3 regions of the Citricoccus parietis genome follow, and region 3 is predicted to be linked to each of the others. Evidence: riboswitches for the same ligand, from Rfam matches in the RefSeq annotation. Region 3 holds a riboswitch; each other region holds the start of a gene.

Region 1 (10,047 bases), on a different contig from region 3:
CGGTTCTCCAAGATCCCCTCCGAGCTCCGTGGCGCGCTGGACACGGTGGCCACCTGGCTGACGATCGCGCTGGTGCCCATCGCCGCGCTGATCGTCAACGGACAGGTCCAGGCCGTGGGCGGCTGGACACGTGCCCTGGAGCAGGACGCGATCGAACCAGCCGTGGTCGCCTCCGTCGCCGCGATCACCTCGATGATCCCACAGGGCCTGGCCCTGATGACCACCATCTCCTTCGCGGTGGCCGCCCTCAAGCTGGCCCGTCAGGAGGTGCTCATCCAGGAGCAGCCGGCGGTCGAGATCCTGGCCCGGGTGGACACTGTGTGCCTGGACAAGACGGGCACCCTCACCGAGGGGCGGATCGTCTTCGACGGCTCCACAGACCTCACCCCCGGCCCAGCCGGCCTGACCGATCTCCGTTCCGCCGGGGCACTGGTCCTGGGCTGGTTCGGCGCCGACGCGAACGCCAACCCCACCGCCCTGGCCCTCGCGGAGGCCTACCCCACGCTGCCCACCGTGGCACCCACGGACCAGGTGGCCTTCGCCTCGGAGCGGCGCTGGTCCGCCGTGGCCTTCGGCCCCGCACCCCTGCGCGACGCCGACACCGGCGCCGGCGGGGATGTCCCGCCCGGCGATGCGGTGCACGGGGCCTGGGTCCTGGGTGCCCCGGAGGTCCTGCTCCCGGCGTCCGGCAGCGGCCTCGAGGCGGACCGGCGCGCGCACATCGAGGCGCTGTGCGATGAGACCACCAGCCGCGGGCTGCGCACCATGGTGCTGTGCCGCTCCACGGAACCGGCCGGCATCGGGAACTGGTTTGATACGGGCCGGGACCTGCCGCCCGCGCTGGAGGCCGTGGCTCTGCTGACCTTCCGCGAAAAGGTGCGCGATGACGCCCGTGAGACCCTCGAGTACTTCCGCGCGCAGGACGTCGAGCTGAAGGTCATCTCCGGTGACCATCCCCGGACCGTCGCAGCGGTGGCCCGCGAGGTCGGCATGGACGTCCAGGGGGACGGTTATGACGCCCGGAACCTGCCCTCCGATCCGGAGGAGCGCCGGGTGGTGCTGCAAGAGCACTCCGTCTTCGGCCGGGTCTCCCCCGAGCAGAAGAAGGGGATGGTCACCGCTCTGCAGCAGGACGGCCACGTGGTGGCCATGACCGGGGACGGCATCAACGATGCCCTGGCCCTGAAGACGGCGGACCTGGGGATCGCGATGGGCAACGGGGCGCCGGCCACCAAGGCGGTCTCCCGCATGGTGCTGCTGGACAGCAGGTTCTCCCGCCTGCCCTCGGTGCTGGCAGAGGGCCGGCAAGTCATCGCCAACATGGAGCAGCTGGCGCACATGTACCTGACGAAGACGGCCTATGCCGTGCTGTTCGGTGTGGTCTTCTCCCTGCTGGCGTGGCAGTACCCGCTGCTGCCGCGCCAGGCCTCCACCGTCGATTTCCTCATGATCGGCCTGCCGACCTTCTTCCTGGCCCTGGTGCCGAACCAGCGCCGTTACGTCCCCGGGTTCCTCGGACGCGCCCTGCGGTTCGCGATCCCCTCCGGCCTCGTCATCCTCGCCGGGCTGCTGGCCGTCAATGGGTACGCGCGCTGGTTCGCCGGCTTCTCGGGCGACGCCACGGGGCCGGCCGGCGCCGTGGGAGAGGTGTCCCTGCAACAGGTGCAGACCGCCTCCGTGATCACCCTGACGCTCATGGGCCTGTGGGTGCTGAACCTCATCTCCCGGCCCCTGACGAAGTGGAAGCTGTTCCTCGTGGCCGCGATGTACGCCCTGCTGCTGCTCGTGCTCCTGATCCCCGCGTCCCGGGAGTTCCACCAGTTCGAGATCCCGCCAGTGGACCTGGCCCTCGCCGCCGTGACGATCGGTGCGGTCGCCTGCGTCCTGCTCGAGGGAATCCACCAGTTCCACCGTCGGCGCCACGCCGCGTCGGCCACCTCACCGTGACGTCCTGAACCTGCGGACGAGGGCGAACATTACGCCGCGTACTGCGGGGTAGAAGCCGTCCGCCGCTACACTCTGTATCTTGCCGGCCGTGCCGCTGCGGCCGCGATGTTGGCGACCCGTCCAGCAACCGTTCGGATCCCGATTCCAAGGAGCATCCCCATGGCAGCACCCAGCCCCGGCTATTCCATTTCCCTGCGCGTCGAGACCCCCGTCTCCTTCACCGCGACCTCTGACATCGCCACGGCCGTGGCCGGCACCGGTGCCGCCGTGACCGGCCTGGACGTGATCGAGTCGCACCACCGGTTCATGACCGTGGCCGTCGGCTGTGACACGGTGGACGCGGCCCATGCCGATCGCGTCCGCGAGGCCGTGGACGCCCTCGAGGGCATCACCGTCCATGAGGTCACGGACCAGACCTTCCAGCTGCACGAGGGCGGCAAGATCGAGACCACCCTGCGCGTGCCGCTGCGCACCCGGGACGATCTCTCCCGGGCCTACACCCCGGGCGTGGCCCGCGTCTGCAAAGCGATCGCGGAGGACAAGGAGCTGGCCCGCCTGTACACCATCAAGAAGAACACGGTGGCCGTGGTGACGGACGGGACCGCCGTCCTCGGCCTGGGGGACATCGGCCCCGAGGCCGCCATGCCCGTCATGGAGGGCAAGGCGGCCCTGTTCAAGCAGTTCGCCGGCGTGGATGCCTGGCCGGTGGCGCTGGACACCAAGGACACCGAGGAGATCATCAGCATCGTCAAGGCCATCGCCCCGGCCTATGGCGGCATCAACCTCGAGGACATCTCCGCCCCGCGCTGCTTCGAGATCGAGGCCCGGCTGCGCGAGGAACTGGACATCCCCGTGTTCCATGATGACCAGCACGGCACCGCGATCGTGGTCCAGGCAGCCCTCACCAACGCCCTGAAGCTCACCGGCAAGAAGATCGAGGACGTCAAGATCGCCGTCGCCGGGGTCGGCGCGGCCGGCACCGCCATCATCCGGCTCCTGAAGGCCTCCGGGGCCCGCCACATCGTGGCCGCCGGCCGGGCCGGGATCATCGAGCGCGGCTCCCAGCATGCCGACGCCAACCGCCAGTGGCTCGCGGACAACACGAATGAGGAGGGATTCTCCGGCTCCCTCAAGGAGGCTGTGGTCGGTCGCGACGTGTTCATCGGCGTCTCCGCCCCGGACCTGCTGGACGAGGCCGATGTGGCAGCCATGAATGAGGACTCGATCGTGTTCGCCATGTCCAACCCGGATCCGGAGGTGCACCCGGCCATCGCGTCGAAGCACGCCGCGATCGTGGCCACCGGCCGCTCGGACTTCCCGAACCAGATCAACAACGTGCTGGCCTTCCCCGGCTTCTTCCGCGGCCTGCTGGACGCCGGGGCCTCGGACATCACCGACGAGATGCTGGTCGTCGCCGCCGAGGCCATCGCGGGGACCATCACGGACGAGGAGCTGAACCCGAGCTTCATCATCCCCTCGGTCTTCGACCCGGAGGTCTCCCTCCGGGTGGCCGCGGCCGTGGCCGAGGTCGCCACCCCGCGGGGCTGAGCGCCCTTTTCCCGACGCGCGGGCCCCGGCCGGTTCTTCCGGCCGGGGCCCGCGGTGTCCGACCGGTCGTCCTGACCGGTGCCGACCGGTGCCCGACGGCGTCAGGCCGGCAGCGCGGCGCTGAGACGGGGGACCGCCCTGGCCACCGGGCCGGGCAGCTCTCCGAACGCCGTGACCTCGACAGGCTGGCCGCGCCGGGTGGACCTCTTCCAGGTCCCCACGGCGTGGCCGCGATGCAGCACCGTGCCCTTGAACACCCCATTGCGTCCGGGGACCACGAGCGTCTCCTCATCCCTCGTCAGCACCGCGGAACGGTCCTGGTAGCCGAGGACGATCTCATCGAACCCGGGCAGCAGGACCGGCGCGGCGGTGGCCCGGGCCCGCTCTGCGTGCCGGTCCGGCAGGTCCGGGACCATCCAGTGCTTCCGCCCGTCCACGTCCGCGGGCAGCAGGTCCGGCTGAAGGTCCGCCAGTGCAGCCCGGGCCTGGGTCTTGCCGATCTTGGACCACCAGCAGAAGTCCTCCACGGTGGCCGGGCCGTGGGAGCGCAGGTAACGCAGCAGCAGTTCGCGGACGCCGTCCTCCCGGCCCGGCTTCCGGCCTGGCGTCCGGCCACGCATTCGACCAGAGGCTTGACCGGAGGCGATCCACTCCGTGGCCAGGACGATGCGTTGTTCCCGCCCCTCGGTGGGGCCGAAACACAGCACCCCGCGCAGGGCGAGGAAGAAGATCAGGTGGTACCCGCGTCCCTCATCCACTGACAAGCCCTCCTGGGTGAACCGGTCCAGGAGCTCCGAACGGGTCAGTCCCGGACCTGCCAGGGCTTGAAGGGCGGCTGACTCGGCCCGGTCGAGCACGTCCGCGTCCAGACCGAGCTCCCGGCGGCGCCGTTCGCTCGCCTTCAACGTCTGGCCCGCAGTGAGGTCCAGGATCCAGCCGAGGTCCTCGGCCGCCACGGCGAACAGGGTGCCGCGCATCGGCCAGGACCGGACGATGCTCCCCGCATCGTAGACCTCGCGGACCGCTGCGGTGGAGCGGTCCACGCTGCGCAGGGCCAGGGACACGGTGGAGCCCGGGTAGTCCTGGCCCTGGGTGCACGTCAGCCATCGCGCCGCCTCGGCGGCAGTGGGCAGCGGATCGATCAGCCCCTGGGAGATCAACCGCATCCGCGCCACCTGTTCGGAGCTGAGAATCAGCATGCCCCCTCCTTCGCTGGGGACAGTGTGCCACGGAGCCCTAGGACTGCGCCGACTGCCGCTGTTGTCGGCACCATGCCTGAGGAAAGGCTGTGAATCCCCCGGTGCCCGGCTGTGCACCGATTGACCTGGCTCCGCCCGCGGTGAAGACTCGGGACATACCCGAGCGGTCACCCCGCCACGGGCAGACGCCACAAAGGAGACGACATGAAACGATTGATCACCCTCGGCATCGGCGCGGCCCTCGGATATCTCCTGGGCAGTCGCGAAGGACGAAAGAACCTCGACAAGTTCGCCAAGAACGCGCAGAGCTTCTGGAACGACCCGAAGACCCAGGACCAGGTGCAGAAGGCCACCCAGAAGGCCACCAGTGCCGTCAAGGACCAGGCCCCCGTGATGGCGGACAAGGCGGCTGGCCTGGCGGACAAGGCCACGGACGCCCTGAAGGACAAGGCGCCGAACCTGGCGGAGAAGGCGGACAAGGCCAACGCCGCCGCCCACTCGGCCACCGAGAAGGGGGCCAACGCCGCCCAGGGGCTGGCGGACAAGGCCTCCGATGCCGCAGACAAGTCCGCCGGCAAGCACGCCTCCGGTGACCAGTCCGTCACCAAGGATTCCGACACCCCGGCGACCGGCTCCGATGCGAATGCCTCGAGCGGGAACACCAACGTCAAGGACGCCTCCGGAGACGTGGTCTCCGATCCGTCCCAGTCCCTCGAGACCGAGGGCGGCGGACCCGGACGCTACTGATCCGGCACCGTCCCACCACGCACCGGAACCCCGGTCCCCGCTTCAGGGGGCCGGGGTTCCTGCATACCCGGTTGCCGCCACGGTCCCGGGCTGACAATCGGCCCGACGCCGGCCCGCAGCCTCAGGCGTGCGCGCGGTTCCGCAGTGCGAACCCGGAGCCGTAGTGGTTCTGCGGCAGGTGGTCGCCACGCCCGAAGAGTTTGTGGCGCATGGTGCCCTCGGCGTACTCGGTCTTGTAGCGACCGAGCTGCTGCAGCTCCGGGACCACATACTCGACGACATCCTCGAAGGTGCCCGGGGTGATGTGGTAGGCGAGGTTGAAGCCGTCCACGTCGGTCTCGTCCTGGATTCGCGCCAGTTCCCGGGCCACAGTCTCACCGGAACCGATGATGACCGGGCCGAAGCCGCCCACGCCGCACCACTCCGCGAGCTTGCGGACGGTCCACTCGATCGAGTCGTCGCCGGAGGCCTTCTTGAAGGTCTCCACGGCGGACTGGATCGCGTTGGACTTCACGTCCCCAATCGGCTCGTCGAGCTCGAACTCGGCCAGGTTGATGCCCATCCAGCCGGACATCAGCACGAGGCCACCCTCCACGTCGATGTACTGCAGCAGGTCTTGGTACTTGGCCTGGGCCTCCTCGTCGGTGGCGCCGGTGACGATGGTCTGCATGGACATCACGCGGACGTCGTAGGGATCGCGCCCGGCCTCGACCAACGCCTGGCGGATCTTCGCGGTGGTGCCCTTGATCAGGTCATCCGTGGGCGAGTTGATGAACACGGCCTCGGCGTGCTTGCCGGCGAAGGCCCGGCCGCGGGTGGAGGCGCCGGCCTGGTAGATCACCGGGGTGCGCTGCGGGCTGGGCTCGGTGAAGGCGATGCCGGGGGTCTTGAAGTAGGTGCCCTCGTGTTCGATCCGGTGGACCTTGGACGGGTCGATGAAGACCCCGGACTCCTTGTCGTTGACGACCGCGTCGTCCTCCCAGGAGCTCTCGAGGAGCTTGTACACCACATCGAGGTATTCGTCGGCGTGGTTGTACCGCTCGTCGTGCTCCATCTGGTCTTCCTGGCCCATGTTGATGGCGGCGGAGGGCAGGTAGCCGGTCACCACGTTCCAGCCCACGCGGCCCTCGGTCAGGTGGTCCAGGGTGGCCAGGCGGCGGGCGAACGGGTAGGGGTGCTCGTAGGCGGTGCCGGCGGTGACCCCGAAGGTCAGGTTCTTCGTGACGGCCGCCATCGGCGGGACCACGAGCATCGGGTCGTTGACCGGGACCTGGGTGCCGGCCTTGAGCGTGGCCTCGTCCGAGGCCCCGTAGACGTCATAGGGCCCGAGCACGTCGGCGATGAACAGGCCGTCGAACAGGCCCCGTTCCAGGGTCTGGGCCAATCCGGTCCAGTAGCCCAGGGTGTTGTAGTCGCGGGCGCGGTCCTCGGGGTGGCGCCACAGGCCCGGTGACTGGTGGGCCACGCAGTTCATGTCGAAGGCATTGAAGAGGATCTCGCGCTTGCCGGTGGCGGTGGTGGGCACGCCCTCCGGGAGATCGTTCGATCCATGGGCGTTCTCGTTGCTGGGGACAGACACGGTGGTGCTCCTTCCATCGGTCCTGGCGGTAGCACCTGTCCGGTTGCCCGGTGGTTGCTGCGGCGTCATCGAGCCAGATCTCTCAGCCGCTCTGGATGGGTACCCATCGATTCCACCACACCTTCGGTCGCGACCCCAACCGGGGTTCACGCGGAGTCACCCGGCGTGTCAGCTCGAGGCGAGGACCACGATCGGATCCGTGGTCGGTGCCTCGGACCCGCCGGCCGGTTCCACGGTGACGGCGAGCGCCGCGTCCGCCGGAACGTCCTGCATCCGCACGAGGGCGAGGCCATCCTGGACCTCCAGCAACCCGGCCGGCTGGGGCGCCGCCTCGCCCTGGATGGTCCACATCTGGTAGTCGCGGCCCTCGGCGGGAGCCGGCAGGCCCCGCGCGGCCAGCACGGTCTCACCGGACGGGGCGCGGGCCACCTCGACCTCACCGCCGCCGGTCACCGGGGACTCCAGCCGTTCGGCCCCGTCCACCTGCAGGATCTGCTCGATCGCCGTGAGCTGGTCGCCCTCGGTCACGCCGCCCGTGGGCGCCCACGGCTGACTCACCACCACGGCCACGGCGACGGCGGCGGCCGCGGCGGCCGAGACCGCCCCCACCCACCAGCGGCGCGCGGTCGGCCGGCGTCGGGCACGGTGGCCGTCCAGATCGGCGACGCCGGCTCGCTCGGTGCCGACGCCGGAGCCGGTAGTGCCGGATCCCGCTGCGGGCGAGGCGTCGCCGTCCGCGGCAGGCCGCGCGTCCTGACCGGTCCCGGCCACGGCCGAGAGGACACGGTCCCGCAGGTCGGCGGGAGGCTCGGCCGGTGTGCTCACCGCCAGGCGGGCAACGGTGCTGTTGAGGGCATCGGCCCGGGCACGGAGCTCAGGGTCTGAGCCGAGCTGCTGCTCGATGGCGCGGCGATCGTCCTCGTCCACGGCGTCCAGGGCCCAGGCGGCGAGCAACTCCGCGTCGAACTCGTTCTTGATCTCGTTCTCGTTTCCGTTCGTCATGCTCCCACCCCCAAACAGTCCTGTAGTCGTTGGAGCGCACTGCGCATCCGGGATTTCACGGTGGCCAGTTTGGCCCCGAGTCGTTCAGCGACCTGCCGGTAGGTCAGCCCGCCGTAGTAGGCCTGCGTCACGGCCTCGTACTCCAGGCCGGTCAGCGTGCCGAGGCATTCCGTCACGCGCTCCCGGTCCTCCGCCGACTCCACGGCCTCGGAAACGTCGTCCCGGTCCCGCTCGAACCCGGCCACTCCGGCCCGTTCCTCCCGGTCCCGGCCGGACTGGGTGGAACGGATCAGGTCGACGGCCCGGCGGTGGGTGATCGAGCAGACCCACCCGACCACGGATCCGCGGTCAGGGTTGAAGCGCTCGGCGGAGCGCCACACGTCCACGAGGGCCTCCTGCGTGACGTCGGCCGCGAGGTCGGCGTCACGCACGATCTTCCGCGCCAGGCCGTAGGCCGAGGGGGCCACGGCATCATAGAACGCGGCAAAGGCCTCCTGGTCTCCAGTGGCACTGCGCTGGAGCAGGCCCACCAGGTGGGCGTTCCGCTCGCGCGCGGCACTGCGGCCGGGTCCGGTGCCTGCAGTGCTCGTCATGGATCCACCCTAACCGGGCAAGGGGCCAGGATCGGCTTACCTGTCAGGGGCGTCGCTCAATATGGGTGGTCTCTTCATCCGCATGGCTCCTCCTGTGCTGGCCCGGTGTTGGTCCGGTGGTGGTCGGTCCGGTGGCCTGCTCGACCGCCGGGTGCTGTCTGGTGTTCGGAGCCGACGGCCCTGCGGATGGGTCGGCTTCAGGCCTCGTCGGTGGTGCCGGTCTGGAGGTAGGGCACGGTGCGCGTCCCGTTGACCTCCCAATCGCCCACCATCCGGGCCATGAACACGGCCGGATCGTGGCTGGCGATGGTCCGGGCGTTGCGCCAGTGCCGGTCCAGCTGCAGGTCCGTGCTGGTGGCGGAGGCACCGAGCGTGTCGAAGATCCGCGTGCACGTGTCCAGCACCAGCTTCGGCACCATCACATGAGCCCGGTGGGCCGTCAGGGCGGCGCGGTGCATCGCCTCGTCCGCGGCGCCGTCGCCTTCCGGCTGCTCCAGCCCGACGGCGGCGAGTGCCAGTGCCGCATCCAGGTCCCGCCCGGCGGCGCGCACGAGCTCCTCGGCGGTGGCCTGCTGGGCGGAGAGCTCGCCGATGATCCCCAGCAGCTGGTCGTCCTCGCGCGGGGTCAGTCCGCCCCCGGTGTTCGGCGAGCGTCTCCGCCGCCGGGTCTGCTCCACGCCGTCGCGCAGCGCGGCCCGTCCGATGCCAGCCAGCAACGCCATCAGGGTGGACTCGTGGTGCAGCGGGACCGGCCCGTCGGCCGGCGGCAGCGCCAGCAGCTCCTCGACGCCGGCCCCGTGGAACTCCATGGTCCCCGTCCCGGTGAGTCGCTGGCCGAAGCCGTCCCAATCGTCCTTCACCGTGATCCGCGGTTGCCGCACCCGCACCACGGCGAGCGCGACGTCGGCCCGCTGGGGGCCGCCCCGGCCGCCCGAGCCGGCGGCCGGCGTCGTGTCCTGGAATCTGGCACGCTGGGATCCGGTGGGGCGGGGCAGGACCTTGCGCCGGACAGCGCGGGACACGCTGGGGTCCAGCCGGACGCTCGCCAAGGCCCACGTGGAGAAGATGCTGCCAGTGGTGTAGTACTTGCTGCCGCTGATCAGCAACTGCCCCGCCTCGTCCGGGGCCACGGTGGTCCCGAGCCCGCCGAGCGGTGCGTCGCGGCCCTCGGACAGGGCGCTGCCGGCCACCTCTCCCTCGGCCACGCGCCGCAGCCAGCGGTCGCGGACGGTGCGGTCGGGCTGGGCCAGCAGGTGCTGGACGAAGCTGAGGTGGCTGCGCACCAGGTGGGCGGTGTTGGCGTCCACGGCGGCGAGATCCATCAGCAGCCGGAAGGCGTCCTCCTGGCTCGCCCCCGCTCCCCCGGCGGATTCCGGGACGCTGACGGCGCCCAGACCCTGCTCGCGGAGTTGTTCGAAGGCCGCGAAGGGCA
Region 2 (10,047 bases), on a different contig from region 3:
CTGTCCGTCGCCGGTGACGAGGTCCCCGCCGGCCGCCCCGAGCCGTTCCTGATCCAGGCCGTGATGGAACGCCTCGAGGTGTCCGAGGCAGCGGCCGTGATCAGCGCCGGTGACACCGCCGCGGACGTGGAATCGGCCCGACGCGCGGGCGTCACCTCCATCGGCGTGCTCACCGGGCACCTGTCACGCGCCGACTTCGAAGCGCTGGGAGCCGACCTCATCCTCGCCTCCGTGGCGGACCTGCCCGCGCATATCGTGATGTCCGGAGCCTCCCGGTGAGGGGGGCGGCCACGGCCGTCCTCTGGCGCGGCGGCGCGGAATTCCAGTCCGTCCAGGTGCCGCTGCCCCAGCCTGGACCCGGCGAGACCCTGGTGCGGCTCACGGCTGCCACCGTCTGTGGCTCGGACCGGCACACCGTCAGCGGACGCCGCTCCTCGGCCTGCCCCTCCGTGCTGGGGCACGAGGGCGTGGGAGTGGTCCTCTCCACTCGAGGTGGTCACACCGTGCAGGGCTCGCCCCTCCATGAGGGTGACCGTGTGGTCTTCGGCGTCACGAGTTCCTGCGGGCGGTGCGCCCCGTGCCTCCGTGGCCTCACGGCCAAGTGCACCAGCGTGCAGAAGGCCGGTCATGAGCCGTTCGAGGGCGAGTGGCCCTTGTCCGGAACCTACGCCAGCCACATCCTCCTGCGCAGCGGCCAGGCCGTGGCCAAGGCACCCGCGGTCCTCCAGGACGGAGTGGCCGCGACCGCTGGGTGCGCGGTGGCCACCGTGATGGCCGTCCTCGAGCGTGCCGGTGAGTTGCGCGGCCGCCGGGTCCTGGTCAACGGGGTCGGCATGCTGGGCCTCGTGGCTGTCGCCGCGGCCCTCGACCGCGGTGCCTCCGAGGTCGTGGCCGTGGATCCGAACGCTGACCGCCGCCGGCTGGCCGAAGGCCTCGGGGCCGAGGCCCGACCTCCCGGGTCAGGGTCTGAGCCCGGGAATCGAGGCACCGTGGACGTCTCCCTCGAGCTCTCGGGGGCACGTGCCGGCATCCAGACCTGCATCGAGGCCTTGGGCATCGGCGGCACCGCCGTGCTGGCCGGCAGCGTTGCCCCCGTGGACGCGGTCGAGGTGGATCCTGAATGGATGGTGCGTGGGTGGCGCACCATCACCGGAGTCCACAACTACGAGCCACGCCACCTGCAGGAGGCGGTCGACTTCCTGGGAGCGGCCGGGCGTACCCTGCCCTGGGAGCATCTTCTGGACGGACCCATCGCCGCAGACCAGTTGGCAGCGGAGTTCCGCAGGACCGACGTGCAGCGGCTGCGCACTGTGGTGACCTTCTAGCCACCAGGGCCTCCTCCTCGGGCTAGAGCCGCCGAGTGCTCTCCTCGGGCTCCCGGCCCTCGGCGTCAGCCGTCTCGGGATCCACACCCTCAGAGTCAGCGGCTTCGGCGGACTTCTCCTTCCGTTCGGCGAAGGCCGCCTCGCCCGGGCCGGCGAACTCGCGGTTGCGTTCCACCGCGGTGATGGAACCGGTGAACACCGTGGAGTCGTCGCTGGACCGGGTCAGGGGCGTGGAGCCCGTGACGGCTGCGGTGGCCCCGGTGGTCGACTGCTGGCCCGTGACGGGATCGACCTGTGGCAAGGGGCTGGTGGGTGTCCGCGGCTGGCGGCCGGACGTACCAGCGGACGCGCCGCCGTCGTGGTCCTGTCCCGCCGGCACCCCCGTGCCGGACTCGCCTGCACCGGGGTTGACTGCCCCGGGTTCGGCGCCGACGGGCGCGAGGCTGGGCGCCTGCACGGGCGTCTCGGCGAAGCGCTGAGCGTAGATCGCCTCGGGGTGCTCGCTGCGCAGGAAGTTGACGAGGTCCTCCCGCACCAGGCAACGCAGGTCCCACAGGTCGCCGGCGTTGCGGGCGGAGACCGCCACCCAGAGCTTCACGGTCCCGCCCAGGGCCTCACTCACCTGGATGGTGCTGTCCTTGCCGTCCCAGAGCTCGGTGGACTCCAGCAGCGCCTTGAGGCGCTCTCGGGTGGCGTCCACCGGAACCCGCCAGTCCACGTCGATCTCCACGGTCCCGGACAGGGCGGACCCGGTGCGCGTCCAGTTCTCGAACGGCGTGGTGGTGAAGTGGCTGGAGGGGTAGATCACGCGGCGCCCGTCCCAGATCTTGACCACCACGTAGGAGAGGGTGATGTCCTCGATGGTGCCGTAGACCCCGTCCGCGGTCACCACGTCTCCCACGCGGATCGCATCGGTGAAGGCCAGCTGGATGCCGGCGAACACGTTGGTCAGGGTGGACTGCACGGCGAGGCCGGCCACCACGGAGATCACGCCGGCCGAGGCCAGCAGCCCGGCGCCCACGGCGCGGACCTGCGGGATGGTCAGCAGGATGATGGACACGGCGATGACGATGACGGCGGCCTGGATCACCCGCCGCAGCAGCACGGTCTGGGTGCGGATCTTGCGGTCACGGCGGTCATCCACGCCTTCCGAGGCGTACTTGCCGAGCAACCGCTCCTCGACGATCCGCACCACCCGCAGCGCCAGCCAGGCGAGGCAGCCGATGATGCCGGCCATCAGCAGGAAGTTCACGCCGTTGAACCAGGCGTAGGTGGAGGCGGTCAGCCCGAGGGCGATCCGCACCGCCAGCAGCACCGCCGCGACCGCCACCGGGACCCGGCACCGGGCGACCTGGTTGCGCAGCTGTGGCTTGCGGCGCAGCAGGGCGTTGACCAGCAGCCAGGCGACCACCAGTACGGCCAGCGCGAACGCCACGGAGATCGCCACCGTGGAGAGCATCCCCCAGAACGGTCCGAGCGAGTCGACGGCGCCTTCGGCCCCCTCGCGGACGCTGTCCTGCATGTTCTCCGGGGATCCGCTCGGCTCGGCCGTCGACTCGGAGTCCAGCCCCGCCCCGGACGCGAGGACGGTGGAGGGCGGAGCGGTGAACAGGTCGGTGAAGAAGGACGAACTCGGCATGGCCCCAGTCTGTCATCTGGTCCTCAGTCGTTCCTGAACGGGGGGAGAATGGACGCTGGACCACCGGAACCAGCCGATCCCTCGGAGCCTCAGGAGCCATCCCATGCTTGCCACCACGGACCTGCGCGGCCGCACCTACGATCCCGCCACGGTGCTCCCCCGCGCCGAGATCGACGTGGCCGCCGCCGTACCGAAGGTGATGCCGATCCTGGACCGCGTGCGTACCGAGGGGGCCCGGGCCGTGCTGGATCTCGGGGAGCAGTTCGACGGGATCCGGCCGCCGTCGTTGGCGGTGCCGGCCGAGAAGCTCACCGAGGCGCTCGAGTCGCTGGACCCGGAGGTCCGCTCCGCCCTCGAGGAGTCCATCGACCGCGCCCGGAAGGTGCACGCCGCCCAGGTCCCCGCGGGGTCCGAGGTGGAGCTCGGGGAGGGGGCCGTCGTCGAGAACCGCTGGGTCCCGGTGAACCGCGTGGGCCTCTACGTTCCGGGCGGTCGTGCCGTCTACCCCTCCTCCGTGGTCATGAACGTCGTCCCGGCCCAGGTCGCCGGCGTCGCCTCCCTCGCGGTCGCCTCCCCGCCGCAGAAGGACTTCGGCGGCCTGCCGCACCCCGTCATCCTCGCGGCCTGCGCCCTGCTCGGCGTGGACGAGGTCTACGCCGCGGGCGGCGCCCAGGCGGTGGCCATGTTCGCCTACGGGGTGGCGGACGACGACGGCGCCCGAGTGTGTGCCCCCGTCGACATGGTCACGGGGCCGGGCAACATCTTCGTGGCCGCCGCCAAGCGCGCCCTGCTCGGCACCATCGGCATCGATGCGGAGGCCGGGCCGACCGAGATCGCCGTGCTGGCCGACGGCACCGCCGACGCCCGGTGGGTCGCCGCCGACCTCATCAGCCAGGCCGAGCACGATCCCATGGCCGGCTCCGTGCTCATCACCACCTCACCCGAGCTGGCCCGCGACGTGGCGGCCGAGATCGAGAGGCAGGTGCCGGGAAGTCTCCACGAGGAGCAGATCCGCCAGGCCCTGGGCGGCCCGCAGTCCGGGATCCTGCTCGTGGGGACCCTGGACGAGGCGCTGGCCGTGGCCGACGCCTACGCCGCCGAGCACCTCGAGGTCCACACCGTGAACCCCCTGCAGACGGCCCGCCGGGTGACCAATGCCGGCGCCGTGTTCGTGGGCCCGCATTCGCCCGTGCCGCTGGGCGACTACTCCTCCGGCTCCAACCACGTGCTGCCCACCGGCGGCTCCGCCCGCTACTCCTCCGGGCTGAACACGGTGAGCTTCCTGCGCCTGCAACAGCTCATCCGCTACACGGAGACGGGGCTGAAGGAACTGGACACCAAGATCTCCTCCCTGTCCACGGCGGAGGGGCTGCCGGCCCACGGTGAGGCCGTCTCCCTGCGATTCCGCTGACCTGCTGCCTGATCCTCCGCGACTGCTGCGCCCCGGGTGCGGGGCGGGGCGGGGGCGGGCGAAGGTCACGGGGGTTCATAGTCTGAGAAACCCTTTGACCGCTCCGGAAGTCCGTCGTTAGTCTGGACCCAGAATCACGAGTTCCCGCTGTTACAGCCCTGGCTTGCGGGACGGCAACCCTCTTCACGCAGTAGTGGGGTGCTCCAGGTGAGGATTCGGCCTACCGGATGCCCCGGCAGGCAAGTACCGCGTTTCTGCTGGTGCCGATCGGGACGTTCCCGTGGCGTGCCGCCGTGCAGATGCGCCTTCGGACGGAGGACCCACCATGACCGCCCTGGCTACCCACGACCTGCAGCAGACCCCCGAGCTCCACACTGACCTCGACCGAGATCTGTCCACGCCGACTCTTCGCTCGGCCTTCTCCCACTTCCCCTCCGGCGTGGCGGCGCTCGCCGGCGTCGCCAACGGTGCGAAGGAGGGCCTCGTGGCCTCCTCCTTCACCGTCGGGGTCTCCCTGGAGCCGGCGCTGGTCTCCTTCGCCGTACAGAACACCTCCCGCACCTGGCCCCGGCTGAAGCAGGCCGAGCGGATCGGGATCTCCATCCTCGGCGAGGACCACACCGACGTCTGCCGTCAGCTCGCCTCCAAGGAGGGGGACCGCTTCGCCGGCCTGGACATCCGGTCCACGGATGAGGGCGCGATCTTCCTGGACGGCGCCGCCCTGTGGCTGGACACCACCGTCTACTCCGAGCTGCCCGCCGGTGACCACACCATGGTCCTGCTCGAGGTGCACGGCGTGCACGACCACTCCGCAGAGCACGAGCCGATCGTGTTCCACCGCTCGGCCTTCCGCAATCTGCGCACCGCCGAGGGCAACCAGTAGCCTCACGTCCTTCCTCACAGCGTTCCTCGGGGCCGGCGTCCGGTCCGGAGGTAGGATGTCCGGCATGCCTTCCGCCACCCCGTCCGCGCGGCGTCCAGGTTCGGGCGCAGGCGTGAGCACGACGCCGGCCGGCTCGGTCCGCTTGGATGCCTGGCTCTGGGGCGTGCGCATGTACAAGACCCGTTCGGCCGCCACCACGGCGTGCCGGGCCGGTCACGTCCGCCTCAACGGGCAGCCGGCCAAGGCCGCCCAACCGGTCAAGCCGGGCGACACCATCCGGTTGCGCCTGCCCGGACGTGAGCGGATCCTCGAGGTCACCGGCCTGGTGGCCAAGCGGGTCGGCGCTCCGGAGGCGGTACGCCACTACCTCGATCACTCCCCGGAACCCGTGCCCCGGGAACTGCTGGCCGTGCCCCGCCGAGACCGGGGTGCAGGCCGGCCCACCAAGCGAGACCGGCGCCAGCTGGACCGGCTCCGCGGCCGTGCCGCCACTGAGTCTGACGCAGAGCCCGGCCTCGATCGCGGCCTCGATCTCGAGTGAACTCTTGAGTGAGCTGCCGGACCGACGATGGACTCAGATGAACACCGGGAAAAGAATGCCCACAGCGGAAATTGAGGGCTTCTGTTCCGCGGTTTCTCCCGTATTATGTGACGCAGAAGTAGTAGTAGCAGTAAGTCCGTCACCACTGCGGACCGGTTGGCCCTCGGGCCGCTCGGGGCGTTGTAGGAAGCGGTTTCGCACACGCCGCTTCGCCCCCGTTGGAAGACCGACGGGTTTACAACCTCAGGAAAGGGCCCATCATGGCTACCGGTACCGTCAAGTGGTTCAACGCAGAGAAGGGCTACGGCTTCATCTCCCCGGACGACCAGTCCGCTGACATCTTCGTTCACTTCTCCGCCATCGAGGGCAATGGCTTCCGCGAACTGCAGGAAGACCAGAAGGTCGAGTTCGAGTCCCAGCAGGGCCCCAAGGGCATGCAGGCTGCTGCAGTCCGCCCGCTCTGATCGAGCTCGCCTGAATCCTTCAGGCTCCTGAACGGCCACCCTCCCCTCGGGGACGGTGGCCGTTCTGCTGTGACCAACGCGCCATGTCAGCACACCACTGGAGCGGAATCCGGTCTAGGGTACAACCATGAAATTTCGTTACCTGGGCCACAGCGGGCTCAAGATCTCAGAGATCATCTACGGCAACTGGCTCACCCACGGCTCTCAGGTCGAGAACGAGACGGCCCATGCCTGCGTCAAGGAGGCCCTGGCACAGGGCATCACCAGTTTCGACACGGCGGACGCCTACGCGAACACCAAGGCGGAGAGCGTCCTGGGTGAGGCCCTGAAGAGCGAACGCCGGGAATCCCTCGAGGTGTTCACCAAGGTCTACTGGCCCACCGGCCCCAAGGGCCACAATGACACCGGCCTCTCCCGCAAGCACATCATGGAGTCCATCAACGGATCCCTTCAGCGCCTGGGCATGGACTACGTGGACCTCTACCAGGCCCACCGCTTCGACGTGGAGACCCCGCTGGAGGAGACCATGCAGGCGTTCGCAGACATCGTCCGCGCCGGCAAGGCCCTCTATATCGGCGTCTCCGAATGGCCGGCGGACAAGATCCGCGAAGCCCACGCCATGGCCGCCCAGCTCGGATTCCAGCTCATCTCCAGCCAGCCCCAGTACTCCATGCTGTGGCGCGTCATCGAATCCGAGGTCGTCCCAGCCTGTGAGGACCTCGGACTGTCCCAGATCGTCTGGTCCCCCATGGCCGGCGGCATCCTCACCGGCAAGTACCTGCCCGGACAGCAGGCTCCGGAAGGATCCCGCGGTGCGGATGAGAAGGGCGGAGCGCGTTCGATGGCCAGCAAGATGACGGACGAGGTCCTGACTGCCGTCCAGAAGCTGCGCCCCATCGCGGACGGGCTCGGCGCCACCATGGGTCAGCTCGCCATCGCCTGGGTCCTGTCCAACCCCAATGTCGCCGGCGCCCTGGTCGGAGCCTCCCGCCCCGATCAGATCGCCGAGAACGTCAAGGCACTGGACCTCACCCTGGACGAGGCGACGCTCGGTGCCATCGACGCGGCCATCGGCCATGTCGTCACGGATGACCCCTCACTCGTGTCCGTCCCGGAGGGCCGCGCCGCCTGACCTCTCCGTGGCACTCATCATTCCGCTGACTGTGACGCTTCCGTGATGTGGACTTCCGGATATATCACGGTATGATCACAGTTAGCCGGTGTTGCCCGTTCTGCTCGACGGGGCGGGCAACACGGGGTCAAGTGCCAACCGACGGGGGCGGAGCATGACCACCAAGGCAGGATGTTCTCCTGGCCACACCTCCACGAGTCGAGCTTTCCCGCTCCTTGGACGCTCGGTGGCCACCGTAGCCGGCACCCTCATGGTGCTGACCGGACTGGTCGGAACCGCCCAGGCCACCCCGATGCCCTCGCCCAGCGACTCCCTGGGTCCCACGCAGCCGGCGGCCCCGGCCCCCTCGCCATCCGGGTCCTCGTCCTCACCCTCCCCCGAGGGCAATCAGCCTCCCGAGATCGACTGTCCCGGTCTCGTCACCCAAACCGGAGACACCGAGTCCGTGCGTATCCATGTCCTCGACCCGGACGGGGACACTGTCACCCTGAGCGCGGGGACGTCCTGGCTCGGCGGCGAGGCCTCGGTCGATGGTCACGTGGTGACATACACGGCACCCACCGACACCCACGGCAACGACGGTGTCACCGTCACCGCGGACGATGGACGGGGCGGTACCTCCGAGTGCGAGATCTCGATCCTGGTGCAGGTCGGGCCGAGCCCCACGCCGACCCCCACTCCGACGCCCACCGCGACCAGCCCGAGCCCCACGCCGAGTCCCCCGAGTTCCGCTCCGGAACCTGACCCCGAGCCGACCAGCGAATCGGGCACGCCGACCCAGGCTCCGACGTCGGCCCCCACCGCCGGACCGACCCGGAATCCGACCACGCCAAGCAGCTCGAGCCGGACCACCGGTGCGTCCACCGGGACTCCCAGCGACGGAGACGGCGGCATCGGCACCAGCCCGAGCGGCTCAGCTCCCGGAGATGCGGGCGGCGACAGCTCGGGCGGCAGCGGTGTTTCAGACGGTCAGACACCGGACGGCACCGAATCACCCTCCGCACCGGCGGCCGAGACTCCCAGCGCACAGAAGCTCAGCAACATCATCAGGGACACCGCCATCGCCTGCCCGGTCCGGGCCGTGGCGGATGCCGAGAAGCTCATCGCGGGCATCTCCGCGGGCATGACGTCACGTCCCGGCGGCGGGAACTTCCCCAGTGGGGACGGCACCGGCAGTGCTGCTGACGGCACTGACGCCGCCGAGGGCACTGGCAGCGCGGAGCCCGTGGCCGCCGCCGAGCGGACCGCTCACACCGGGTCCACCCTGTGGCTGTTCGCAGGGGTGGGATTCTTGATGATCGCCCTCATCGCCCTGGCCCTGGCGGCTCTGCCGCGCGGCGGCCGTCGGCACTAGACTGACCGGACGATGCGGCCGTTCGGACGGATTGTCCGCCGGAGGGCCGCCCGAGATTCAGGAGGTTCGAGTTGTCCCGCTACGAAGACGATCTGGAACAGCAATTCATCGAAGAACCCGAGAACGACCTGGAGCAGCCGGCTGACGGCCGCGACGGGACCACGGATCACGGTTCCTCCGATGACCCGGATTCACTGGATGCGATCGACCCGCTGCGCCGGGACACCTTCCTGCTGGACGGGGACGCGGACTACAACGGCGTCCCGGACTACCAGGAGGGCAGCTCCGATGATTCCGGCGGCGCTGCCGAGCCGGATGAGGACTCCGAGTGGGCCGGCCGGGACGACGATGAGGACGAGGAAGGCTCAGACGTCCCCGCCTAGAACCGGTCAACCTCTGCTCGCGTCCACGACCTGCTAGCGCTTCCGGCCGGAGACCAGTCGCTCCGTGCCGGAAGCGGCCAGGATCAGGCAGGCGCACCAGATGCCACCGGCAGGCCCGAGGGGTGCGGCAGCCAAGCCCGCCACCACCGGCATCGCCACCTGCCCCACCCGGTTGCCGACCAGCCGGAACGCCAGGGCGGGCCCACGCCAGGTCGGGGGCACCGCCTGGGTCACCAGGGACATGGTCAGCGGCTGCCCGATGCCGAGGGCGAAGCCGCCGGCGGCCATGAGCACCACCGCCAGCCAGATGGCGTGCCACCCTTCCAGGGCCGGCGGCACGAATCCGAGAGCCACGGCGGAAGCCAACAGGGACACGAGCACGAGGTGGTGCCGCTCCCACCGGCTGGACATCCAGGGCAGCACGATCCTGGACAGGAACGAGGCTCCCCCGCGGACGGCCAGCAGGATGCCCACCCAGAACGGTGAGACGCCGGCCGCTTCGCCGACCAGGGGCATGAATGCCGTGAGGATGTCCAGCATCGCCAGCAGCGCCAGGGACGCCATCATGTGCGAGGGGATCCCGGGGACCCGCCAGATGGCCAGCATCGTGGGCTTTCCCGGCCCCGCCGCGCCCTCTTCACCCGCACCCACGGAGGTCTCGGTGTCCGACGCCGGCCCCGCCGGCCCGCCGTTCTCGTCTCCCAAGCCATGGGCCCGGTCCCCCGGTTCCTCCGTGGGCTCCGCGGGCAGGCGCCGGAAGCGGCGGCCGCCGTCAGCCCGCATGAGGTACATCACCGGCACGGCGAGCAGGGAGCAGGCCGCACCGAGCCATAACGCCCCATCGATGCGGCCGGCGAACGCCGTGCTGTGCGTGGCCTCGCTGAGCGTGGCGTTGCCGAGGATCAGCCCGGAGAT
Region 3 (10,047 bases):
ACCATGAATGAAGCAACGGGCCGGGTGAAGGAGCCGGAGGTCCCATCGGCACCGCCGAGAAGGTTGACGGTCGCAGACATCACCCTGCTGGTGGGCCTACCCCTGGTCGCCTATGTTGGAGGGTTGGGGGCTGCCTTCGGACATGGCGCTGGCCTGGTGCTGAGCGGATTCGCCGCACTCGGCATGATCGCCTTCCGCTCCTTCCGCATCAATCGTCGCAATGAACCGCGCATTCCGTCCTACACGCACTACGTCGCCATGGCCGTCGCTGTCATCACGTTCGTGACCTCCTGGAACCTGTATCGGATTCGGCCGGAATCGGAGGCCGTCATCTACCTGGCGCCCGCCGCGCCGATGGTGCTGTTCGGCTTGCTGGTCGCCCTGATGTTCAGGAGGCCTCGATGAGCGACGGGGGATTCGACCGCTCGCTCTTCACTCCACCCCGGTTCAAGGTTCTGGGTTTCCTCGTCCAGGTCGAGGAGTCGGACTATGCCACGATCCAGGAGTTCACGGGCCTGAACACCCCCGACATCTCGCGAGCGGTCTCCCATCTTGCCGACCGCCATCTCGTGAGGGTCCGCAAGGAGCTCAAGGGCCGGTATCCCCTCACGGTGGTCCAGGCCACCGACGAGGGGCGGAAGCGCTTCAAGGGACTGCTCACGTCTCTGAAGAAGTACGGGGTGGATGGATAGCAGTTGCTCATCACGCCAGGGCGCCGGTCACCATCAGATCAGCCGAGGGGGTCCGCCGTCTCGGTGGTGAACTCGAGTTCCTCGGGGGCCGGCCAGGCGGTGATCGACTCGATGGCTGCCTCGTGGTCCACCGGGCTGTCCGGCCCGTACATCTCGTCGGCCAGCATGACGGACACCGATTCCAGCCGCCCATCGTGGATCTGCAGCTCGATCTCGAACAGGGCGTCGCCGCGTTGGAACCGGGCCTTGACCGGCCAGGTCTGCGTCCGCGGGGTGATCCGCGGGGTGTCCGGGTGGACCACCAGGAAGGCATCCGTGCTGAACCCGGCACCCGCGTCCTGCTGCTCCACCGTCTTCAGCTGGAGCCGCAAGGCCTCTGCACCGGGGACGCCGGGCACCAGCAGTGCGTCCAGGAGGGCTGAGACGGCGGGGTCGACGGGGCCGTGGCCGCCGTCCTCGGTGTACTCATCCGCACCCTGCTGCAGCGCGTGCTGCAGGGCACGGGCCTCGGCCCGGTCGGAGGCCCAGCCGGCCGCCACCATCGCCACCCCGACGCCGGCCATCCACCAGCGCGGGCGGCGCACCCCGCGCTCGGCGAGCCAGTCCGTGATGCGGGTGTCCAGTGCCTCGAGCGGTTCGGCCAGGCCCAGGGAGAGGCCGCCGGCGGCCAGCGCCGCCGAACCGCGCCCGATGTCGACCAGGGGGATCGAATGTCCGCGCGGCCCGTCGGTGTAGCGAGCGGGCATCCCCACCGTGGTCCCGACGGGCAGGGTGGCGGCGGTGTACGCGCCGGTGAGCGCCGCCGTCGTGATCCGGTAGGCAGCCTTCGCCCCGAGTCCCAGGCTGCGGGGCTCGACGAGTGTCAGCCCCCCGAAGGCCACGGCCGAGGCTGCGGCGAAGCAGCGTGATGCGGCCAGCCGACGGGGTGAGACGTTGGAGTCCTGGTACAGGACCGCCTTGGCGCTCGGGGCGAAAGTGGATCCTGACCGGGGCGCATACGCGAACCAACCGAAGTTCTGGGGCATGACCCGAGAATACGTGAGGTCAGGACTCCAGGCCCTGGTCCTGCTTCGGTGCCTCATGCGGGTTCGCCGCGGAGTCCGCGTCCTCCACCACCGGGGTGCCGTGGGTGTGGAACGTCGGGATGGTCTTCATACCCCAGGCCTGACCCTTGGCGCGCTCCTCCTGGGTCCAGCCGACCGGCTTCCAGTCCGGGGCCAGGATCAGGCGCGAGCCCTGGTTGGCCAGTTCGATGCGGTTGCCGCCCGGCTCCCACACGTAGAGGAAGAAGCCCTGCTGGATGGCGTGCTTGTAAGGGCCGTACTCGATGAAGATGCCGTTCTCCAGGAAGATGTCCGCGGCTTTGAGGATGTCCTCGCGCGTATCGGAGGCGAAGGCGACGTGGTGGAGGCGCCCGGGCGTGCCAGTCCAGTCGTCCGAGTAGACCATGTCGTAGGACTTCTGGCCGAAGGTGTACCAGTGGGCACCCACGTCACCGTCGTTGAGCTGGATGAACTCGGTGGTGTAGCCGCCCATCACCTTCTCGGAGAACTCGCACACGCCGGCCATGTCCGCGGTGAGGTAGTTGATGTGGTCCAGGCGGCGGGCGTTGGCGCCGAAACCGGGGAACTTGGATGCCTGGTTCTTCAGTGCCGGTCGGTCCTCATCCGTGGCCTCGTACCACTGGGTGTCGAAGTAGACCTCCATCAGGTGCCGGTCCGGGTTCTGGTATCGGTAGGTGCGCCCGCGGCCCTGCTCGCCGTCCACCCAGCCCTCCCCGAGCCCGGTCGCCTCGATGCGGGCCACGGTGCGTTCCAGGGCCTCCGGGCTGTGGGCGCGCCAGCCCACGCGGCCGACGCCGGCGTGCTCCTTCTCGGTGAGCTTGATGGAGTAGGGCTCGTAGTCGTCCCAGCAGTGCAGGTAGGCGACCTCGCCACCGTTCTCCGTGGTGCGGCCGACCTCGCGCATGGCCAGCAGGTCTCGGAAGAACCAGAGCGACTCCTCGAACTTCGGGGTGTACAGCTCGACGGTGGACAGGTGGGCGATGTCGCGGATGCGTTCGGTCATGGACGGGCTCCTGTGGGGACGCGGTGCTGCTCGGATCGTGCTTCACGGATATTGAACAAGATTGTCAACAAAATCATAGACAGTTTGCGGGGCTATGGCTACGGTCATAGGTATTCGACTCCATCGTGGCGCTCGCCGCCAGTAGCTCCGGGCCTTCGGCGAGCTGGGCTGTGAAGTACGGGGTCATCGACCAGGAACCCGACCTGGACGCCATGATCATCCAGTAGGACCGAGCACTCTCGACCAGCGCGGATATGGAAGAATAAGGGGTCGTTCGAACGCCACCCGGGGCAGCGGGTGAGCGCGGGGCCGTTGAGGCCGTCAGTCGCCGCGTCCGGACCACAGTGAGTGTTAATACAGCCGATCGCCACCCCGCCCTGGGGCGGAGGCCTCGGCGAACCACCGCCCAAGGACCCCACGTGAACTCTTCCGCACCTGCCCCTCAGCACGCCCCCGCCCGTTTCGCCCCCACCGGCACCGGCCTCTATGCCATCTTCACGGCGGTCATGGCCGTCGTGCTGATCCTGTCCAACCTCGGAGCCTCCAAGGGCGTGACCTTCGGGCCCATCGTCACGGACGGCGGGTTCTTCCTCTTCCCGTTGGCGTACATCATCGGGGACGTGGTCTCCGAGGTCTACGGATTCAAGGCCTCCCGGCGCGCCATCGTCACCACGTTCGCCCTCTCGGTCTTCTCCGCGCTCTGCTTCTGGGTCATCATCGCCCTGCCCGGCGCCGAGTGGTACGACGGCGAGGACGCGCTCGTCCGCACCCTGGCGCCCGTGCCCCTGATCGTGCTCGCCTCCCTGCTTGGCTTCCTCATCGGCCAGCTCGCCAACTCCTGGCTCATGGTCCGCCTCAAGCGCCGCTCCGGCGAACGCCTGCTCTTCGGCCGGCTGGCGGCCTCCACCCTGGTCGGCGAGTTCCTGGACACCCTCGTGTTCTGCTCCATCGCCGCCGGCGTCATCGGCATCACGGACCTGCCGACGTTCCTCAACTATGTGCTGGTGGGCTTCGTGTTCAAGTCCGTCGTCGAGATCGTCCTGTCCCCGGTGACCATGTGGGTCATCGGCCGGGTCAAGAAGGCCGAGCCGGCCTACGCCGCGGTTCCCGGGGCCTAGGGGGCCGAGACTTCACGCGGCCTCGATCACCGGGGAAACTGGGCCGATGGCCCACCCGCAGATGTACGACGACGGCGACCGCCACTTCCAGCGCGTCCGCGCCTTGGCCTTGGCCCTCCCGGCGGCGGACATGAAGGTCTCCCACGGGAGGCCGGCGTTCTTCACCCAGAAGGTCTTCGCCTACTACGGGGCCTCGGTCAAGGACACGGGCAGCGCCCAGGAACGATCCGGTTCGACCGCCGCCGGGGACGCCTACGTCCAGCACCCGCAGGCGGTGGTGATCAGACCCGAGGAGGCCGACGTCTCGTTCCTGGAGCAGGATCCACGGGCCTTCCGCCCGGCCTATCTGGGGCCCGCGGGCTGGTTCGGCATCGACCTGGACGGACTCGATCCGGCCCAGGACGAAGGATGGGATGAGATCGCCGAGTGGCTCGAGACGAGCTACCGGCTCACCGCAGCGGTGAAGCTGGTCAGGGAGCTTCCTCGCCGGGATTGAGCGCAGGGGCATCTCACCGCATCCCGCCGGGGGAGTGAGGGAGATTTCGCGGCCCCGTGCAGGGACGGAAACACCGCAGAAACGCACTCTTCCTAGGTTGGGGGTATGCCCGGCCCCTCGCCCTTGGAGTGATGTCACATGTCCTATGTCAGCCCGCCAGACTTCGTGAAGCACATGGTGGACGCTGGTGAGTCCAAGGTCTTCATGTCCACCCGGGACACCCTGATCCGCTCGTTCATGGCCGGTGCCATCCTGGCCCTCGCCGCCGCGTTCGCCATCACCGTCACCGTGCAGACCGGCAACGCACTCGTGGGTGCGTTGCTGTTCCCGGTCGGCTTCATCCTGATCTACCTGCTCGGATTCGACCTGCTCACCGGTGTCTTCACCCTGGTCCCGCTGGCGTGGATCGACAAGAGGCCCGGCGTGACCATCGGCGGTCTGCTGCGCAACTGGGGCCTGGTCTTCGTCGGCAACTTCGCCGGAGCATTCCTCGTGGCCATCATGATGGTGGTGACCATGACCTACGGCTTCCAGACCCCGCCGAACGAGGTGGCCCAGCAGATCGGCTCGATCGGCGAGGGGAGGACGGTGGGGTACGCCGAATACGGAGCGGGCGGCATGCTGACCCTCTTCATCCGTGGCGTGCTCTGCAACTGGATGGTCTCGACCGGTGTGGTCGCCGCCTTCCTGGCCAAGGACGTCGTGGGCAAGGCACTGATCATGTGGATGCCGGTCATGCTCTTCTTCTACATGGGATTCGAGCACTCCATCGTCAACATGTTCCTCTTCCCGGCCGGACTCATGCTGGGCGGTGAGTTCTCCATCATGGACTACCTCGTCTGGAACGAGATCCCCACCGTGCTCGGCAACCTCGTGGGTGGCCTCTCCTTCGTGGGCCTGACCCTCTACGCCACCCACTACCGCACGGGGGCTAAGCGTCAGCCGAAGCTGCCGACCCTGTCCGACCACGTCGTGAGCCGCTGACCATGGACCCGATCATGCCCAAGGCGCACGCTGCCGATCTCGTCGACGCGGCCCGCATCCGTGCCGGCCTCACCTGGGCGGACCTCGCCGGCGCCCTCGGCGCCGCCCCGGTGTGGACCACGGCCGCGCTGCTGGGACAGCACCCGATGACCGCAGCCCAGGCCGGCGTCGTCGTCGAGATGCTCGGTCTGGGCGACGACGTGGCCGAGAGCCTGCAGCAGCAGCCGAACAGGGGCAGCGACCCGGCCGTGATGAACGATCCCACGATCTACCGGCTGATGGAGGCCATGTCGGTCTACGGGCCGGCGCTGAAGGCGTTGATCCACGAGGAGTTCGGGGACGGCATCATGAGCGCCATCAATTTCAAGGTCAACCTCGACCGCCGTGCCGATCCGGATGGCGACCGCGTGGTCATCACCTTGGACGGCAAGTTCCTGGACTACCGCTGGTGACCGGAATGTCCCGTCCGTCACCGGCCGTCACAGACCGTCATCTGGGGCGGCCTGCAGCCATCGGTGCGGCACATCGGCACGGAACCGGTCGCAGATGACGTCAGGCCGCTGAACATGACCCGAGGCTTGGCGGCCACGAGCTGACTGCCTAGGGTCGAGAACAGAATCACGAGATCCGGTGCTAAGCCCTGGCTGGCCGGACGGCAACCCTCTCACCGTAGTGGGGTGCTCCAGGTGATGATTCGGCCTCCGGGGACCACCGCGGGGCAAGTACGGCACCACCGTGAATGCGTGTCCCGGCCGCAGGGCCCCGATGACGCCGTGTTCCGGGCCAACGCCATTCCGGTGTGCCATGGCTGATGGGGACACCCATGACGGACACCACCCACCTCGAACACCGCTCCGCGCTGACCAGACTGCCCACCTTCGAGGAGCTGCGGGCAGCCATCGGCCCCTCGGGACCGACGGACGCCCAGCTCAGCGCGCACTTTGCGCCGGTCTTTGCGGCCATCGCGGCGGGATCGGCACAGCGCGAGCAGGATCACGAGCTGGCGTTCGCTGCCATTGAACATCTCCGCGGCGCGGGGTTCACCCGGGTGCGGCTCGGCCGCGACCACGGGGGCATCGGGGCGAGCCTGCCGCAACTGGCCGATCTGCTGGTGGATCTCGCCGCCGCCGACTCCAACCTGCCCCAGGCGCTGCACGGGCACTTCATGTTCACCGAGCAGCACGAGAACGAGTCCCAGGGCGCGGTCTCCGAGTGGTGGCTGGCCGGGGTGGCGGCCGGGAGGATCTTCGGCAACGCCCTGGTGGAGCTGCCGCCGTCCGCGGGCCGGCGCCCGGTGCACTGGATCGACGCCGACCTGGACACCGTGCAGTCGGCCGCCGCCACGGGCACCACGGAGGTGGCCCGCCTGACGGGTGACAAGTTCTACTCCACCGGGGCGATCTTCGCCGATTACCTGCTGGTCTCCGCGGTCCGGCCCGGGCTCGAGGAGGACGGCCCGGTCTTCGCGATCATCGACGCCCGTGATCCCGGCGTGCAGCGCATCGACGACTGGAACGGCTTCGGCCAGCGGCTCACCGCCTCCGGCACCACCACCCTGGACCACGTTCCCGTGCGGGCCCAGCGGACGCAGGAGTTCAACGTCCCCACGGGCGTGCTGGCCTACACCGTCCTGTGGATCGTGCTGGCGGCCACCCAGGCGGGGATCGGCAGCACCGCGCTGGCCGAGATCACCGCGTTCGTCCGCGGCCGGCGTCGCACCTATGACCACGCGACGGCGGAGACGCCGGCGGAGGACCCGCTGGTGCACCAGGTCATCGGTGCCGTGTCCGCCAAGGTGGGCTCGGCCCGGCACATCGTGCGGGGCGCCGCGGCCGTGGTGGAGGAGTCGTTCCTCCAGGTCCGGGGCCATACCGACCTGGAGGACCCGGTGGTGGTCCAGGCGCATGCCCGGGCCAACATCGCGCTGTCCGAGGCGTCGCTCGTGGTGTCCGATCTGATCCTGGAGGCCACCAACCAGATCTTCGAGTCCGGCGGGGCCTCGGCCACGGATGCCAGCCGGCAGCTGCACCAGCACTGGCTCAACGCCCGGACGATCGCCAGCCACACCCCGCTGATCTACCGCACCCAGGCCGTGGGCGACTACCGGATCAACGGCGCCATCCCGCCGTTCCATTCCACGGCCCGCAACTCCGCCGCCGCGGAGGCCGCCACCCCATCCACCACCGAAGGAGCATGATGACCACCACCACCGAGCGCGCCACCGCGCTCTCCACCGCCGCCTCCACCGGGACTGAATCGTCCGGTCAGGCCTACCGTGCCGTCCGGGAGCGGATGGCTCCGGTGTTCGCCGCCATCGCGGACAGTGCCGCCGAACGGGAGGCCGAGCACATCATCGACCGCGACGCCGTCCGGCGGCTGGCCGCGGCGGGGTTCACCTCTCTGCGGGTGCCGGTGGAGTACGGCGGTGCCGGACTCTCCTTCGCGGAGCAGGCACGGCTGATCGTGGAGCTGGCGGCGGCGGACTCGAACCTGGTCCAGGCCCTGCGTGCGCACCTGATCAACCAGGAGAACGTGCTGGGGCACCCGGATCCGGTGTTCCGGGACCGGTGGCTGCGCCGCCTCGGGGACGGGGCCGTGGTCGGCAACGCCGTCACGGAGATCAACAACGCCGTGGGGGAGGGGACCACCACGCTGGCCCAAGACTCCGAGGGCACCTGGCGGCTCAACGGCACCAAGTACTACTCCACCGGCACGCTCTACGCCGACTGGATCATCGTGGCGGCCGTGGACGCCCACGGTGAGGAGATCGCCGCCACGGTGTCCGTGAACGCCCCCGGGATCACGAGGCTGGACGACTGGGACGGCTTCGGCCAGCAACTCACCGCCTCCGGCACCACGGTGTTCGAGAACACGCCGGTCGAGGCCGAGGAGGTCTACGCCGGCGGCCTGGATGACGGCACCCGTGTTGCCACCGGCCAGGCCAGCTGGCAGTTCCTGCACCTCGCGGCGTTGACCGGCATCGCCGAGGCCATCGTGCGGGACGTCAGCGAGTACGTCCGCGGCCGGCGTCGGTCCTTCAGCCATGGGACCGCGGACCTGCCGCGGGACGACGCCCAGGTGCTGCAGGTGGTCGGTGAGCTCTCCTCCGCCGCGTTCGCCGCGCGGGCCGCCTTCGACTCCGTGGTCTCCGCGCTGGGCGGCATCCTCGAACGGGAGGCCTCCGGTGAGGCCCTGCCGGAGGAGGACGTCAACGCCCTCTACATCCGCGTCTACCAGGCCCAGCAGGTCATCGCGAAGAACGTCCTGGCCGCGGCCACCCACCTGTTCGAGGTGGGCGGCGCCTCGGCCCTGAGCCAGTCGAAGCGGCTGGACCGGCATTGGCGCAACGCCCGCGTGCTGGCCAACCACAACCCCCTGATCTACCGGTCCCGCCTCATCGGGGACTGGGAGGTCAACGCCACCCCGCCAGCCCGTTCCTACCGCATCGGCTCCGTGCCGAACGCGCAGTGAACCCGAACCCCGATCAGCATCCAGGAGACACCATGAGCACCGAGAACACCCCCTCCCACACCGCCCCGCGCCCCCTACGCCCCCTTCGGTTTAATGCGTTCGTCATGAACACCACCAGCCACATCCACCACGGCCAGTGGCGCCGAGAGGATGCCGGCCAGACCGAGTTCACGGACGTCAACACGTGGATCAACCTCGCGAAGACCCTGGAGGCAGCCAAATTCGACGCGATGTTCTTCGCGGACGTGGTGGGCCACTACGGCGATGCCGACGCGGACTACTCCGTGTACGTCAACGAGGGCCTGCAGATTCCCTCCAACGATCCGACCGTGCTGCTCGGGGCGCTCGCCGTGGTCACCGAGCACATCGGCCTGGCCACCACCTCGAACGTGTTCCAGTCCCACCCGTTCCAGTTCGCCCGCCAACTCTCCACGCTGGACCACATCTCCGGCGGCCGCATCGCCTGGAACATCGTCACGGGCACGCAGGACAACGGCTCGCGCAACTTCGGCCTGCCGCGGCTGACCGACCACGCCGAGCGCTACCGCTGGGCCGAGGAGTACATCGACGTCACCTACAAGCTGTGGGAGGGTTCCTGGGACGAGGACGCCGTGGTCAAGGACCGCCAGGGCTCGCGGTACTCGGATCCGGAGAAGGTGCACAAGATCCACCACGTGGGCGAGCGCTACTCGGTGGAGGGCCCGCACCTGCCGTCTCCGTCCCCGCAGCGCACCCCGGTGCTGTTCCAGGCCGGTTCCTCCGCCTCCGGACGTGAGTTCGCCGCCCGGAACGCCGAGGCCGTGTTCATCGTCGCCGCCACCCCGGACGTGGCCCGCCAGCAGATCGAGGACACCCGGCGCCGCGCCGTCGAGGCCGGACGGTCCCCGGAGGACATCACGTTCTACCAGGGCGTGAGCTTCGTCATCGGGGACACCGAGGAGGAGGCTCAGCGCAAGCTGGAGGAGTACGAGCAGTACGCGTCCGTGGACGGCTACCTGGCCCATGCCGCCCTCGTGGACCCGGACGGCCGGGTCTATCCGCCCGAGACCCCGCTGAAGGACCTGGAGACCAACACCCAGAAGGGCTTCGCCGAGTGGACCTCCAAGGCCATCACGGACCGCGAGCCCGTGGTGGCTGACATCGCCTGGCGCAGCCACCGCAACAACCGCATCGTCGGCACCCCGGAGCAGATCGCCGACCAGCTGGAGCAGTGGCAGGC

What was found. Region 3 has a riboswitch for S-adenosylmethionine ahead of ACFFIO_RS04575 (acyl-CoA dehydrogenase family protein). Riboswitches for the same ligand answer to the same signal wherever they lie in the genome.
Region 1: linked by a shared signal. The riboswitch ahead of ACFFIO_RS13915 (LLM class flavin-dependent oxidoreductase) and the one ahead of ACFFIO_RS04575 (acyl-CoA dehydrogenase family protein) in region 3 are both predicted to bind S-adenosylmethionine.
Region 2: linked by a shared signal. The riboswitch ahead of ACFFIO_RS16550 (flavin reductase family protein) and the one ahead of ACFFIO_RS04575 (acyl-CoA dehydrogenase family protein) in region 3 are both predicted to bind S-adenosylmethionine.

What each region holds. Positions count from the first base shown of each region.
Region 1 is NZ_JBHLWH010000039.1:183,080-193,126, reverse strand. It holds gene ACFFIO_RS13935 (HAD-IC family P-type ATPase) at 1-1,947, shown strand, start outside; gene ACFFIO_RS13930 (NAD(P)-dependent malic enzyme) at 2,107-3,495, shown strand; gene ACFFIO_RS13925 (winged helix DNA-binding domain-containing protein) at 3,597-4,694, opposite strand; gene ACFFIO_RS13920 (hypothetical protein) at 4,899-5,441, shown strand; gene ACFFIO_RS13915 (LLM class flavin-dependent oxidoreductase) at 5,563-6,966, opposite strand; SAM riboswitch class I at 7,031-7,122, opposite strand; gene ACFFIO_RS13910 (anti-sigma factor) at 7,189-8,022, opposite strand; gene sigK (ECF RNA polymerase sigma factor SigK) at 8,019-8,615, opposite strand; gene ACFFIO_RS13900 (acyl-CoA dehydrogenase family protein) at 8,813-10,047, opposite strand, start outside.
Region 2 is NZ_JBHLWH010000047.1:78,544-88,590, forward strand. It holds gene ACFFIO_RS16530 (phosphonatase-like hydrolase) at 1-279, shown strand, start outside; gene ACFFIO_RS16535 (zinc-binding dehydrogenase) at 276-1,325, shown strand; gene ACFFIO_RS16540 (mechanosensitive ion channel domain-containing protein) at 1,348-2,964, opposite strand; gene hisD (histidinol dehydrogenase) at 3,068-4,375, shown strand; SAM riboswitch class IV at 4,508-4,627, shown strand; gene ACFFIO_RS16550 (flavin reductase family protein) at 4,701-5,258, shown strand; gene ACFFIO_RS16555 (Hsp15 family ribosome-associated heat shock protein) at 5,323-5,799, shown strand; gene ACFFIO_RS16560 (cold-shock protein) at 6,060-6,263, shown strand; gene ACFFIO_RS16565 (aldo/keto reductase family protein) at 6,391-7,395, shown strand; gene ACFFIO_RS16570 (Ig-like domain-containing protein) at 7,622-8,749, shown strand; gene ACFFIO_RS16575 (hypothetical protein) at 8,821-9,132, shown strand; gene ACFFIO_RS16580 (MFS transporter) at 9,166-10,047, opposite strand, start outside.
Region 3 is NZ_JBHLWH010000013.1:124,676-134,722, reverse strand. It holds gene ACFFIO_RS04615 (hypothetical protein) at 4-405, shown strand; gene ACFFIO_RS04610 (transcriptional regulator) at 402-692, shown strand; gene ACFFIO_RS04605 (hypothetical protein) at 731-1,717, opposite strand; gene ACFFIO_RS04600 (VOC family protein) at 1,737-2,759, opposite strand; gene ACFFIO_RS04595 (queuosine precursor transporter) at 3,179-3,877, shown strand; gene ACFFIO_RS04590 (MmcQ/YjbR family DNA-binding protein) at 3,924-4,373, shown strand; gene ACFFIO_RS04585 (formate/nitrite transporter family protein) at 4,512-5,357, shown strand; gene cynS (cyanase) at 5,360-5,809, shown strand; SAM riboswitch class IV at 5,974-6,088, shown strand; gene ACFFIO_RS04575 (acyl-CoA dehydrogenase family protein) at 6,181-7,554, shown strand; gene ACFFIO_RS04570 (acyl-CoA dehydrogenase family protein) at 7,551-8,828, shown strand; gene ACFFIO_RS04565 (LLM class flavin-dependent oxidoreductase) at 8,861-10,047, shown strand, end outside.